2 linked regions of the Bryobacter aggregatus MPL3 genome follow. The protein of the gene in region 1 interacts with the protein of each later gene in a pairwise test. Links are inferred from orthologs where the notes say so. Each region holds a gene or a part of one and is shown in the gene's direction. Other genes may lie near its edges.

Region 1 (8,051 bases):
GCCAAATACCGGCCACAACAGCACCAAGGAAGGGTTGCTCTTCAAGGTGGTCTCCCGGCCTTACATGGGTTTGCTCGACTGGAGCATGTCGCACCGCTGGGTGATCATCGTCATTTCCGCCGTGGTCATCTACACCACCGGACCGCTGTTCATGAGCATGGGTAAGGACTTCCTGCCCGTCGATGACCAGAGCTACTTTGAGGTGACGGTGAGAACGGCTCCGGGTTCCTCGCTCGAGGGCACCACCAATGCAATGAATAGCGTCGAAGGCGAACTGAAGAAGCTCCCGGGCTTGAAGTATCTGCTCACCACGATTGGCGCCGATATCCAGAAGCGCGTCGATCGCGGCAGCATCATCGTGCAACTGGTGCCGCCCGAGAAGCGTGAGTTCAGCCAGCAGCAATTGATGGAAAAGACGCGTGCGATGATGAAGCCCTTCTCGAAGGACATGATTGTGGGCGTGCAGTTGCCGGCCCTGATTTCGGGCGGCGCGAGCGATCGCGATCTGCAGTATTACGTCCAGGGCCCGGACCTCGCTCAGTTGGAGCGTTACTCCCGCGCCATCATGACGAAGCTGGCCGAAGTGCCCGGTGTGGCTGATCTCGATATGTCCTATGAGCCTGGCAAGCCGGAACTGCGCGTCGACATCAATCGCGACAAGGCTGCCGACCTCAACGTCAGCGTCAACAGCATCGCCACGGCTTTGCGCACGCTGGTTGCCGGGGACTCCCAGGTGACCACCTATCGCGAGGGGGACGATCGCTATGACGTCCAACTGCGCGTCGATAAGAACTTCCGCAATTCGCCGCAAGCGTTGAACCGGCTGTTTGTCCCTTCGACCACCTTGGGCAATGTGCCAGTGTCGAACGTGGCCAGTCTGATTGACGCGACCGGCCCCACGGCCATTGACCGCTACAACCGGCAGCGGCAGATCATGATCCAGGCGAACATTGCCAAGGGTGGGTCCTTGTCAGACGCGCTGGCAGCGACGCAGAAGATTGTCAACGATCTGAACATGCCGCCGCAATACGCCACCGGTACGGTGGGCCGCAGTAAGGAGTTTGGCAAGGCGGGGGTCAGCTTCATCGGCGCCTTCCTGCTCTGCTTCATCTTCATGTACATGATTCTGGCGGCGCAGTTTGAAAGCTTCCTTGACCCGATTACGATCCTGCTCAGCCTGCCGCTCAGCGTGCCCTTCGCGCTCTTGAGCTTGAAGCTGGCCAATGAGAACTACAACATCATCTACACCTCAGTCGGAATCCTGGTGCTCTTCGGAATCGTGAAGAAGAATTCGATTCTACAGGTGGACCATATCAAGCGTCTGCGAGAGGAAGGGCTCCCTCGGGCCCAGGCGATTCTGAAGGGTTGCGAAGACCGTCTCCGCCCGATTCTGATGACTACTGCCGCGCTCGTTGCCGGTATGTTGCCGCTTGCCTTTGGCGGCGGCGCGGGCGCCGGCACTCGCCGTACGGTCGCGATCGTCGTCATCGGGGGGCAGACCATGTGTCTGCTGCTCAGCTTGCTGGTGACGCCGGTGGTCTATTCGCTGTTCGATGATATGTCAAACTGGCATCTGTTCTCGCGCCTGAATCGAATCTTCAAGCGTCGCGCGGCGAAGGAAGTCTTTGCGAGTCTGCTGAGTTTAGTGCTGTTCGCATCGGTTGGTTTTGCTGCGGAAACTCCGGCCCGCGTGGGTGTGAGCGCCGGGCAGAAGAAGCTGATGTTAAAGGACGCCATCGAGATGGCCATGCAGAACAATCTCGAGATCCAACTCGAGAAGACGAACACGGTGATTGCCCGCAGCCAGTATCGCCAGACCTTCGGCGTCTGGGATTTTACGCTCGGCTACAAACCGGCGTTCAACTATAATGTCACGCCCACATCGAGTGTGCTGCAAGCTGCCGATGGACGTCTGGTCGATCGGAACTTTACGAATAACTTCGGCGCCACCCAGCGCCTCCCCTGGAATGGCACTCGCTTTGATGCGGCCTTCAACAATAGCCGGATCAACACAACGAACCCATTTACGGGCTTGAATCCTTATCTGCAGTCGAGCCTTTCGCTGACCCTGACGCAGCCCTTGTTGCGTGGCAGAAAGATTGACAATGACCGGAATCTGATTCGCGTCCGCCGCAAGCAGGTGGATATCAGCGATGTGGATTATGAACTGCGCGTGATCAATGTGGTGACGCTGGTGACGCAGGCCTATTGGGATCTGGTGGCGGCGCGGGAAGACATCAATGTCCAGAAGCAGAGTGTCGACCTGGCCAAAGATCAGTATGAGAGAAGCAAGCGCCAGATCGACGCGGGCACTCTTGCGCCAGTGGAACTCTCGGCTGCGCTTGCCGAAATGGAGCGCCGCCAGGACACTTATTACGCCAGCATCGGCTTTCTCACCGAGGTCGAGAACAATCTGAAGAGCCTGCTGGCTGGTGGCCGCGATCAGTCGATCTGGGATGACGAGATCATCCCGATTGAAACGCGTAGTCTCGCGCCTCCGGCGGTGGATGATCTGAAGACCGCTGTGCGGGACGCCATCCAGCGCCGTCCGGAACTGAAGAATCTGCGGCTGCGTCTCGAGTCGAACGAGTACCAGAAGGATCTGGCCCGCAATCAACTGCTGCCCGCGGTGAATCTGACGGGGGGGTATCTCAGCACGGGTCTTGCCGGTGTGGTGAACAATGCACCCAATCCGTTCACCTCGTCCGGGGCCGCACAGTTGGACAGAATCAACAAGCTTTCGCAGCTTGCCGGACTCGAGCCGCTGCCTGCAGCCATCGGAAGTAGTGTGCCGGGCAGCTTCATCGGCGGCTACGGCACCACGCTCAATAATCTGTTTGGCAACAACTATACAAGTTGGCAAGCCGGGATTCAGGTGGACTGGACCCTGCGCAATCGTGCGGCCAAGGAGAATCTGGTGCAGACCAATCTGACGGATCGCACACTGGTTCTGCAACGGACGCGCAGCGAGCAGCAGGTGGAGGCGGAGGTTCGCAATTCGCTGCAGTTCTTGCGAACGGCGGAACAGCGGATTGTCGCAGCCGAAGCCAGCGCCAGCGCGGCCAAGGAGAAACTGGACAGCGAACAGCGGCTGTTTGAAACAGGTGAAAGCACAAACTTCTTAGTGCTGACGCGCCAGAACGAATATGCCGATTCGCAACGCCGCGGCTTGGTGGCAAGGCTCGATTTCAATAAGGCGATTGCCCGTCTCGAACAGGCGCTGGGAGCCACGCTCGAGACCCATCAGATTTCCTTGCAGTAATCACAGGATCATCACATGTTTTCCACAGCTTCTCCACGCGGGGGAGTGCCAAACTATGGCTGTACGCGATGAATGTAGCTGACATCGCCTTCCAGAAAGGCCTACCCGCAAATCTTGAGGCCGAGCGCTTGACGCTCGGCGCCGTCCTGGTGGACCCCGCTCAGTTTCCGCTGGTGGGTGGCGAACTGACGGCAGAAGACTTCAGTCTCGAGTCACACCGCCGCATCTTCCAGCGCATGAGCGAATTGGCCGAGCGCGGCGAGCACATCGATCGCATTGCGCTGGCCAACGAGCTGATGCGCCATTCGGAGCTGGAAGGCGCAGGCGGCCTGAGCTACCTGATGAGCCTGGACGAAGGGCTGCCGCAACTGCTCAACGTCTTTGGCTACGTCAAAATCGTCCGCGAGAAGTCGACGCTGCGCAAGATCATCTTCACCGCGCAGAGCGTGATGGACAAGGCTTTCTTGGGCGTCGACGAGGCGAATCACATTCTCGCCGAGGCCGAAGAGTCCTTCCTCAATGTCGGCGCGGCGCGTGGCAAGAACACGCTGGCTACGCCAACCGAGATCATCGACGAGATTGGTCTCGATCAATTTCTCGATCCCAGCAATCGCATTAAGGGCGTCTCGACCGGCTTTACGAAGCTGGACGAGATGACAGGCGGCTTTCGTGAAGGCGAACTGATCATTCTGGCCGCGCGCCCCGCCATGGGCAAGACCGCCTTTGCGCTGAACATTGCGCAGCATGTCTGCGGGCCGAAGGTGAACAAGGCGGTGGCGGTGTTCTCGCTCGAAATGTCAAAAGAGAGCCTGCTCACTCGTATGGTTTGCGCCGCGGCGCGCGTGGACCAGCATCGCTTCCGCACCGGCTTTCTGGGCGATGATGAGCGGCGTCAGCTTGCGGTGGCGGCGACGGATTTGATGGATGCTCCGCTTTATCTCGACGATTCGCCGGGCATCAACATGATGGACATCCACGCGAAGCTACGCCGCGTGCAGGCCGAGCGTGGCCTTGGGCTTGTCGTCATCGACTACCTGCAACTCATGCAGGCTCGCGGCTCGCACGATAGCCGTACGCAGGAAGTCAGCTCGATCTCGCGCGGCATGAAGTTGCTCAGTAAGGAACTGCGTGTTCCGATTCTGGCTCTGAGTCAGTTGAGCCGTGCGCCGGAAACACGTCCCGGCGACCACCGTCCGCAGTTGAGCGATTTGCGCGAATCGGGTTCGATCGAGCAGGACGCCGACATGGTGTGCTTCCTGTTTCGTGAGGAAGTGTACAAACCTGATCGCGAAGATATTAAGGGACGCGCCGAGCTCATCATTTCCAAGCAACGTAACGGTCCGATCGGAAAAGTCGATCTTGCCTTCATGCACAAGTTCACAAAATTCGGCAATCTCGCCGATGAACCGGGGATGGGTGATGGCGGTGGTGGCGGTTCCGATGATTATGTGTAGCCCTTCGATCCTCTAGCGGCGATTTCCGCGCGTTTCTAAATAGAGAAACGAAGGAGAGAAATGCAGCTACACGAGTACCGGGCGATGGCTAAAGGCGCCCTTTCGGAAGTGAGATCAGTCGTTCGCTATCGAGGCTTAAACACCGCCGGAGGATGGATTCGAGACCCGCTCAATATCCCTCAGAAGTTTGCGGCTCGCTTGAAGTCCCAGAGCCTGGGCAATGAGCGTTCGGAGAAGTATAAGGGCCCCTTTGACCCGGTTCGTTACATCCACGAGATGGCAGCTCTGGCCAAGGACAGCAACACGGGGAACTGCAGCGAACTGTCTGCCGTTGCCTTTAAGTTTCTGGCGCGCAAGCAGGTGACTCCCATTGAATACTTTGGTGTCTTTCGTGGAGGGTGGAATCACGCCTTTGTCGTGTTGAACCGGCCGTCGGATATCCCGCTCAATGAGTTTGCCAAGTGGTCGGTGAACGCGGTGGTTTGCGATCCACTCTATGACCGGTCTGCCGACGCCGGCTTCCTGGCGGCGTGGTATCCACGCATGTTCCCTCTCACGGAGAAGGACATCTTCCTCCGGATTTGTGACGACTAGCGCAGTCGCTCGATCTGAGCGCTGAGTTCCTCTTTGGACATCGAGCCGGGATGGTAGAGGCGGACGATTCCGGCGCGATCGATCAGCACCAGGGTCGGCGTTGTCGAGGCGCCGTAGACGCGAAAGTTCTCCTCGCTGAGAGGGGCGCTCATGCCCGGGATGGAAGCGTAGTATCGATCGTAGATCGAGGCAATATACGTTCTCTCCTCGGGTTTTGTTGCGTCTTCGCCGCCTGCGGCGTAGCCGTAGTATTGTGTGGGGCCAATGATGGTGAGCCCCTTGGAGGCATAGGTCCGCGCAAGTTCGGCGAGGATCGGGGCTTGTGCCTTGCAGTCTGCACACCAGTGCGCCCAGAAGAAAAGCAGCACGGGCTTGCCTTTGAATTGCGCAATGCTTTTCGTGGGATTCTTGCCGACTGCCACCTGGAGATCCAGCGCCGGAGCCGGCTTGCCAACCAGGGACAGGAGATTGATGTTCTTCTGGATTCTGGTCCGGATCGACGTCGCGTGGTAGCGTTGCAACTCGCTGTTGAGGAATGACAGTGCGTCATGCAAATGCCCCTTGGCTGCGAGTGCCTGTCCTTCCACCTCAATGGTGGCGCCCAGTGCGGTAGGCAAGCGCGCCTCATCGTCGAGCTTGCGTGTTTTGAGTAGGTCAAGCGCCAGCTTGCGAGTGCCCTTGGCATAGGCGATGGCCTTGTCGTAGTGCTTGGCTGCCAGCGCCCCCCGGCCCAGCCAGGATTGCGCTTCGAGCAATTCCGGAGTCCATGCTCCGCCGGCGCGCTGGGTTTCAATCAGCTTCTCGGCTGCGGGGAAATCCTGACGGGCCAGGAGTGCGCGCACGTCGGCGACGATTGCCGCTTGGAGTGCTGCTACCAGAAGGACGAAGCTTAAGATTCTCATGCGATGAGTTTCCGGGTGAATTCCATGCTGGACTCAAGATCCTGACGCTCTTTGAGGAGGGCGGCTTCCTTGTCGAGCTTGGGCGGGTCAGGTTGCTCGGTCCCCTTTTCCGCTAAGGCGAGGAAGCGGGAGAATTCCCATGCAGGGGTGTCGCGATAGGCGTCCCAGAACTTGGTCTCAAATACCTGGAACTTGCGGGCGCCGGTGACAATGATCTCCATCGAGAGCGTCTTGCCCGGGCAAAGCTGCCGGTAGCGGTTTACCCAGCCTGCGATGTCGACATTGCCCCGGCCCATGGGCGTCCATTGGACGGCGACGCCAAGAGGCGTCTTCCAAAGATAAGAGTCCCGGACATGGCTGGTGAGAATGTGGGGCGCGAGTGTTTCGAGCGTGAGATGAGGATCTTCGAGCGCCCAGACCGGATTGCCACTATCGATGACGGCGCCTACAAAATCCTTGCCGGCCAACTCGATCAGGCTCTTCAGTTCGCGGGCCTGCATGTCGCCGGAGTGATTTTCGACAGCGACCTTGATGTTCTGATCGACCGCGAAGCTCTTGACTGCCCGGAGGGTCTTTGCCGTGTTCTCGATGTGAGCGCTGAGGGGGACGGCACTGGCGCGATCGAGAGACGACCCCAGGAAGCAACGCACCAGACGGGAGTCACAGAGCTTGGCCGCGCGGATCACCCGGCGGAGCTGTTCCTCCGCGGTGCCTTGCTTGGGATCAAAGAGCGTGGAGGTGGGACAGATGGAGCGCATCCCGATCTCCAGTTCAATGCCCAGCCGCTTGGCGTGTGCGGCAACCTTCTGGACATGCTCATCCTCGAGCGAGCCGAGAAAGCGAATTTCAGAGAAATGAACGACTTTCGCGCCAAGCCGGGAGGCGTAGTCGAGATGTTCAAAGGCGGTCCAGCCCTGGCTGCGGACACTGAACAAGTCAATGCCCAGACGGATGTCGGAAGGGGCGGCGAAGGCGCTACTGAGGAGGGGCATGGCGGAGAAAGCTCGGCGTGTCATTAGAGAAGTTTTCGCTTTTCGAGAAAGTTGAAAATCAAACCATAAATTTCGGCGTCCTTCTCCGGGCCGAAGTTACCGTGTGCGCCTTGTGCCACAGGGATCAGTTCGGCATCAGCACCCGCTTCACGCAGCGCTTTGGTGAGATCGACCCCGTGGGCATAAGGAACGGTGGGGTCCTGGTCGCCATGAATGGTGAGAATTGGAGGCAAGTCTTTACGCACCCAGGTGATGGGCGAGACGCGGCGGGCTAATTCCTGCCGGTCGGGCAGCGTAGCGGGCAACCAGGTGACCGCATACTGCCGCATGTGTTGCCCTTCGAGTTGATCCTGCACGTCGGTGATGCCGTAAAAGTTGATCACGGCCGCAACTTTCGCCGGCGGCCCGAGCTTGGCCTGTTTCGGCGTCATGCCGACCATCAACGCGAGATGGCCGCCTGCGGAATCTCCGGTGACAATGATTTTGTTTTTATCGACGCCATACTTCGCCGCGTTGGCGCGAAACCAATCTGCCGCGAGCAGGGCGTCTTCCACGGCTGCGGGGGCAAGCGCGGCTCGGGACAACCGGTACTCTACATTGACGACAACCAGTCCCTTCTGGAGATAAGGCAGGCAGAGCCGCTCAAAGACGTTCTCCTTGGTGCCGCCTCCCCAGCCGCCTCCGTGGATGACGAGCACTCCGGCTCGCTTTGTCTGGGGCGCAGGTGCGCGCTTGGACTGATAGACATCGAGCACAGTCTCTGGATGCTTCGAGTACGAGATGTTCGACTCGACGCTGACCCAGTCTGGGGTTTGCAATTGCGCAAAGAGCAGGGCCGGGGCAAGGA
Region 2 (3,014 bases), 880 kb from region 1 along the record:
GCCTCGGCATTGAACGCATGCTCCTACTCAAAGAAGGCCATTGCCTGCGAGAAGATGTTCTCACCGCCTGCACCAAGGCAAAGGCGCAATTCCAGCAGATCTTCGAGAGTGATCACCTCGAGAGTATTCTGCGTCTGGTTGCGGAAGGGTATGGGCTGAGTCTGGTACCAGACCGGGCCGCTGAAGGCCGTACGGATTGCCGCTTTGTGCCTTTTGAGCCGACAGCAGTCCGCCGCATCGGCTACGCGCTCGCGAAAGGACGGCAGGCCACTCCGATCCGGGCATCGTTTATCCGGCATCTCAAACAATGGGATTGGAAGAAATAGAGAGGGAGAAAAGAGGAAAAGGGGTGTTGGAGCGGGAGACGAGATTCGAACTCGCGACATCAACCTTGGCAAGGTTGCACTCTACCAGCTGAGTTACTCCCGCACAGGAGCCCGGCGTCTGCGTTACAAGCGCCGAAATCTTAGTATCGCCGACAGAGTCCCAGCTTGTCAAATGCTCTGTTTGAGACGATGAAAACCCGATGACAGCATCAAGTTCTACACCCATTTGTCAACTATCGGAAGCCCCTGAAAAACGCTGCCAAATACCTCACAACAAAGCACTTATATTTTGATTGTTTTTTGGTTGCCCTCTTCAGTATCTGTGCTAGACTCTGTAATCGCAGGCCAAATAGCGGGCTAATGCCTTCTGCTCCTCGAGATTCTCTCGAGCCGAATAGTTCTCCAACTCACATCGCTCGTCCCCCGACTTTTCCACAGCATGTGGAAAACTTGTGGGATTTTTGTGTTTTGGTCTGCGCGGAGTAGTATCGCTTTGAAATTGCGGAAATCATGAACGCCTGGGAATTAGTAAAACAGACGCTGGCAGCGACCCTAAGCGCAGAGAGCTTTGAGAATTGGGTAGTACGGACTACGCTTGCCAGGACGGATGGAGACATTCTGTACGTCTCTGTTCCGAATGAAACCACGCGGGAGTGGATGGAACGCGAGTACTCTTTGCAGGTGGAGCAAGCCATTGCCCATCTCAACCTGCCCTATCGCCGCGTTGTCTATGACCTTGAAGCGATCGCCCCGATTGCGCCGCCAGCCCCCAGTTTCAACCGGCCTGCGCAAATGAATCATGCCTACACTGATTCCCCGCAGTCGATTGAGAACCTGTTCTCGCAACCAGTTGCTCCGCTGAATCCAAAGTTTTCTTTCGACAATTTTGTTGTCGGTTCCTGCAATCAGTTCGCCCACGCCGCGGCGCATGCCGTTGCCACCCGCCCTTCCCGCAGCTACAACCCGCTGTTCATCTATGGCGGAGTGGGCATGGGAAAAACCCATCTGATGCACGCCATCGGCCGCAACCTTCTCCATGAACATCCGGGGATGAAGATCATCTACACCACGAGCGAAAAGTTCATGAACCAGATGATCCAATGCATCCGCATGGAGAAGATGAGCTACTTCCACCAGTTCTATCGCTCGGCCGACGTGCTGTTGATCGATGACATCCAGATCATCGGCGGCAAGGAACGAACCCAGGAAGAGTTTTTCCACACCTTCAACGAGCTGTTCGACAACCAGAAGCAGATCGTGATCTCCTCCGATTCACCGCCCAAGGAAGTTTCGGGGCTGGTCGAACGCCTGCGCAGCCGTTTTGAGTGGGGTCTCATTGTCGACGTCCAGCCGCCTGATCTCGAAACGAAAATGGCGATTCTCGACCACAAGGCCGAGCACGAAGGCATGAACCTGCCGGAAGACGTGCGCATCTTCCTGGCTACACGTACGAAATCGAACATCCGGGAGCTGGAAGGCGCTCTGGTGAAGCTGATGGCCTATTCGAGTGTGACGGGCAGCCCCATCACGCTGGAGATGTCCAAGCAGCTTCTCAAGCACCTGACCCAGAACAGCGAGAAGCGGGTATCCATCGAATCGATTCTGAAGGCCGTCGCCGATCGTTTTGATTTAGTGCCCAGCCAGCTCAAGCAGAAGTCGAATGAGCGCCGCATCGCCTATCCTCGTCAGATTGCGATGTATCTGGCCAAGGAGCTGACCACGGCTTCGTTGCTTGAGATTGGCCGTTCCCTTGGGAACAAACACCATACCACCGTGCTGCACTCCATCCACAAGATTGACGAGTTGCGCCATAAGGACCAGGATTTGAACAAACTTCTCCACAGCCTAATCGACTCATTCCACTAGTGATAAGTCGTTTTCCACATCTTCGCTCCTTCTTCGCGTACAGGACGGGATAGGAAAACGGGCCGTGGAGCCGAGTGTTGCAGAAGTCGGCCACAGGGTTTTAATCGCAAGCCATAGCGGCAAGCGTTTTTGTTTTGTATAATTTAGAGAGATATCCACATTTCCGCAGCACCTACTATTACGGTTCTAGAGAATACATAGATATCTTGTCTTCTTGTAGTACTTCCGGAAAGCGTCGGGCAAGGACCACCAACGAATGGAATTTAGCGTAAAGCAATCGGACCTGGTCAGAGAGTTAAATCTCTCTCAAGGTGTAGTTGAAAAGAAGACAACGATCCCAATTCTGTCGAACGTCCTCATTGAGACGGGCGAAGGGGTCATTCATTTAACGGCGACAGATCTGGAACTGGGAGTTCGTTGCTCCTGCCCTGCGCGCATCATCAAAGCCGGCTCGGGCACATTGCCCGCGCGGCGCTTGCTGGATTACATCCGCTTGCTGCCGGACGCCGAAGTGAATTTCAAGATGATGGACAACCAGTGGGCGAACATCGTCTGCGGGCGTTCCCGTTCGCGGATCGCCGGCATGTCGCGCGAGAGCTATCCGGAACTTCCGGCCATGCCCGCGCCGCTGGGCGAGATTCCGGCCTCGACCTTGTCGCAGATGATCCAGAAGACGATCTTTGCGATCTCCAGCGAAGAGAGCCGCTTCACCCTCAACGGTTCGCAACTGTTGATGACCGACAAGGCGCTGACGATGGTGGCCACCGATGGCCATCGCCTGGCGCTAGTCGAAAACAAAGTATCCAATCCGAGCGTCGAAGG

The links. Proteins that work in one complex are often made in the same cells at the same time.
Region 2: the proteins of dnaB (region 1) and dnaA interact in binary tests that used the Escherichia coli proteins (3 or more experiments, as listed by UniProt). The link is inferred for Bryobacter aggregatus MPL3 from one-to-one orthologs.

Annotation. Positions count from the first base shown.
Region 1 is NZ_JNIF01000003.1:785,504-793,554, reverse strand. Bases 2,530-5,523 are described here. They hold dnaB (replicative DNA helicase), read left to right. Parts: upstream 2,530-3,330; coding sequence 3,331-4,716; downstream 4,717-5,523. Other genes in these bases: M017_RS27365 (TlpA family protein disulfide reductase), read right to left, coding at 5,307-5,523; M017_RS0104030 (hypothetical protein), read left to right, coding at 4,777-5,310; M017_RS0104040 (efflux RND transporter permease subunit), read left to right, coding at 2,530-3,262. Outside these bases: more of M017_RS0104040, read left to right, coding at 1-2,529; more of M017_RS27365, read right to left, coding at 5,524-6,212; M017_RS0104020 (sugar phosphate isomerase/epimerase family protein), read right to left, coding at 6,209-7,228; M017_RS0104015 (alpha/beta hydrolase), read right to left, coding at 7,228-8,051. UniProt on the Escherichia coli protein: The main replicative DNA helicase, it participates in initiation and elongation during chromosome replication. Travels ahead of the DNA replisome, separating dsDNA into templates for DNA synthesis.
Region 2 is NZ_JNIF01000003.1:1,663,960-1,666,973, reverse strand. What follows is about bases 142-3,014. They hold dnaA (chromosomal replication initiator protein DnaA), read left to right. Parts: upstream 142-836; coding sequence 837-2,192; downstream 2,193-3,014. Other genes in these bases: dnaN (DNA polymerase III subunit beta), read left to right, coding at 2,449-3,014; M017_RS0107970 (LysR family transcriptional regulator), read left to right, coding at 142-326. Also shown: more of M017_RS0107970, read left to right, coding at 1-141. UniProt on the Escherichia coli protein: Plays an essential in the initiation and regulation of chromosomal replication. Binds in an ATP-dependent fashion to the origin of replication (oriC) to initiate formation of the DNA replication initiation complex once per cell cycle.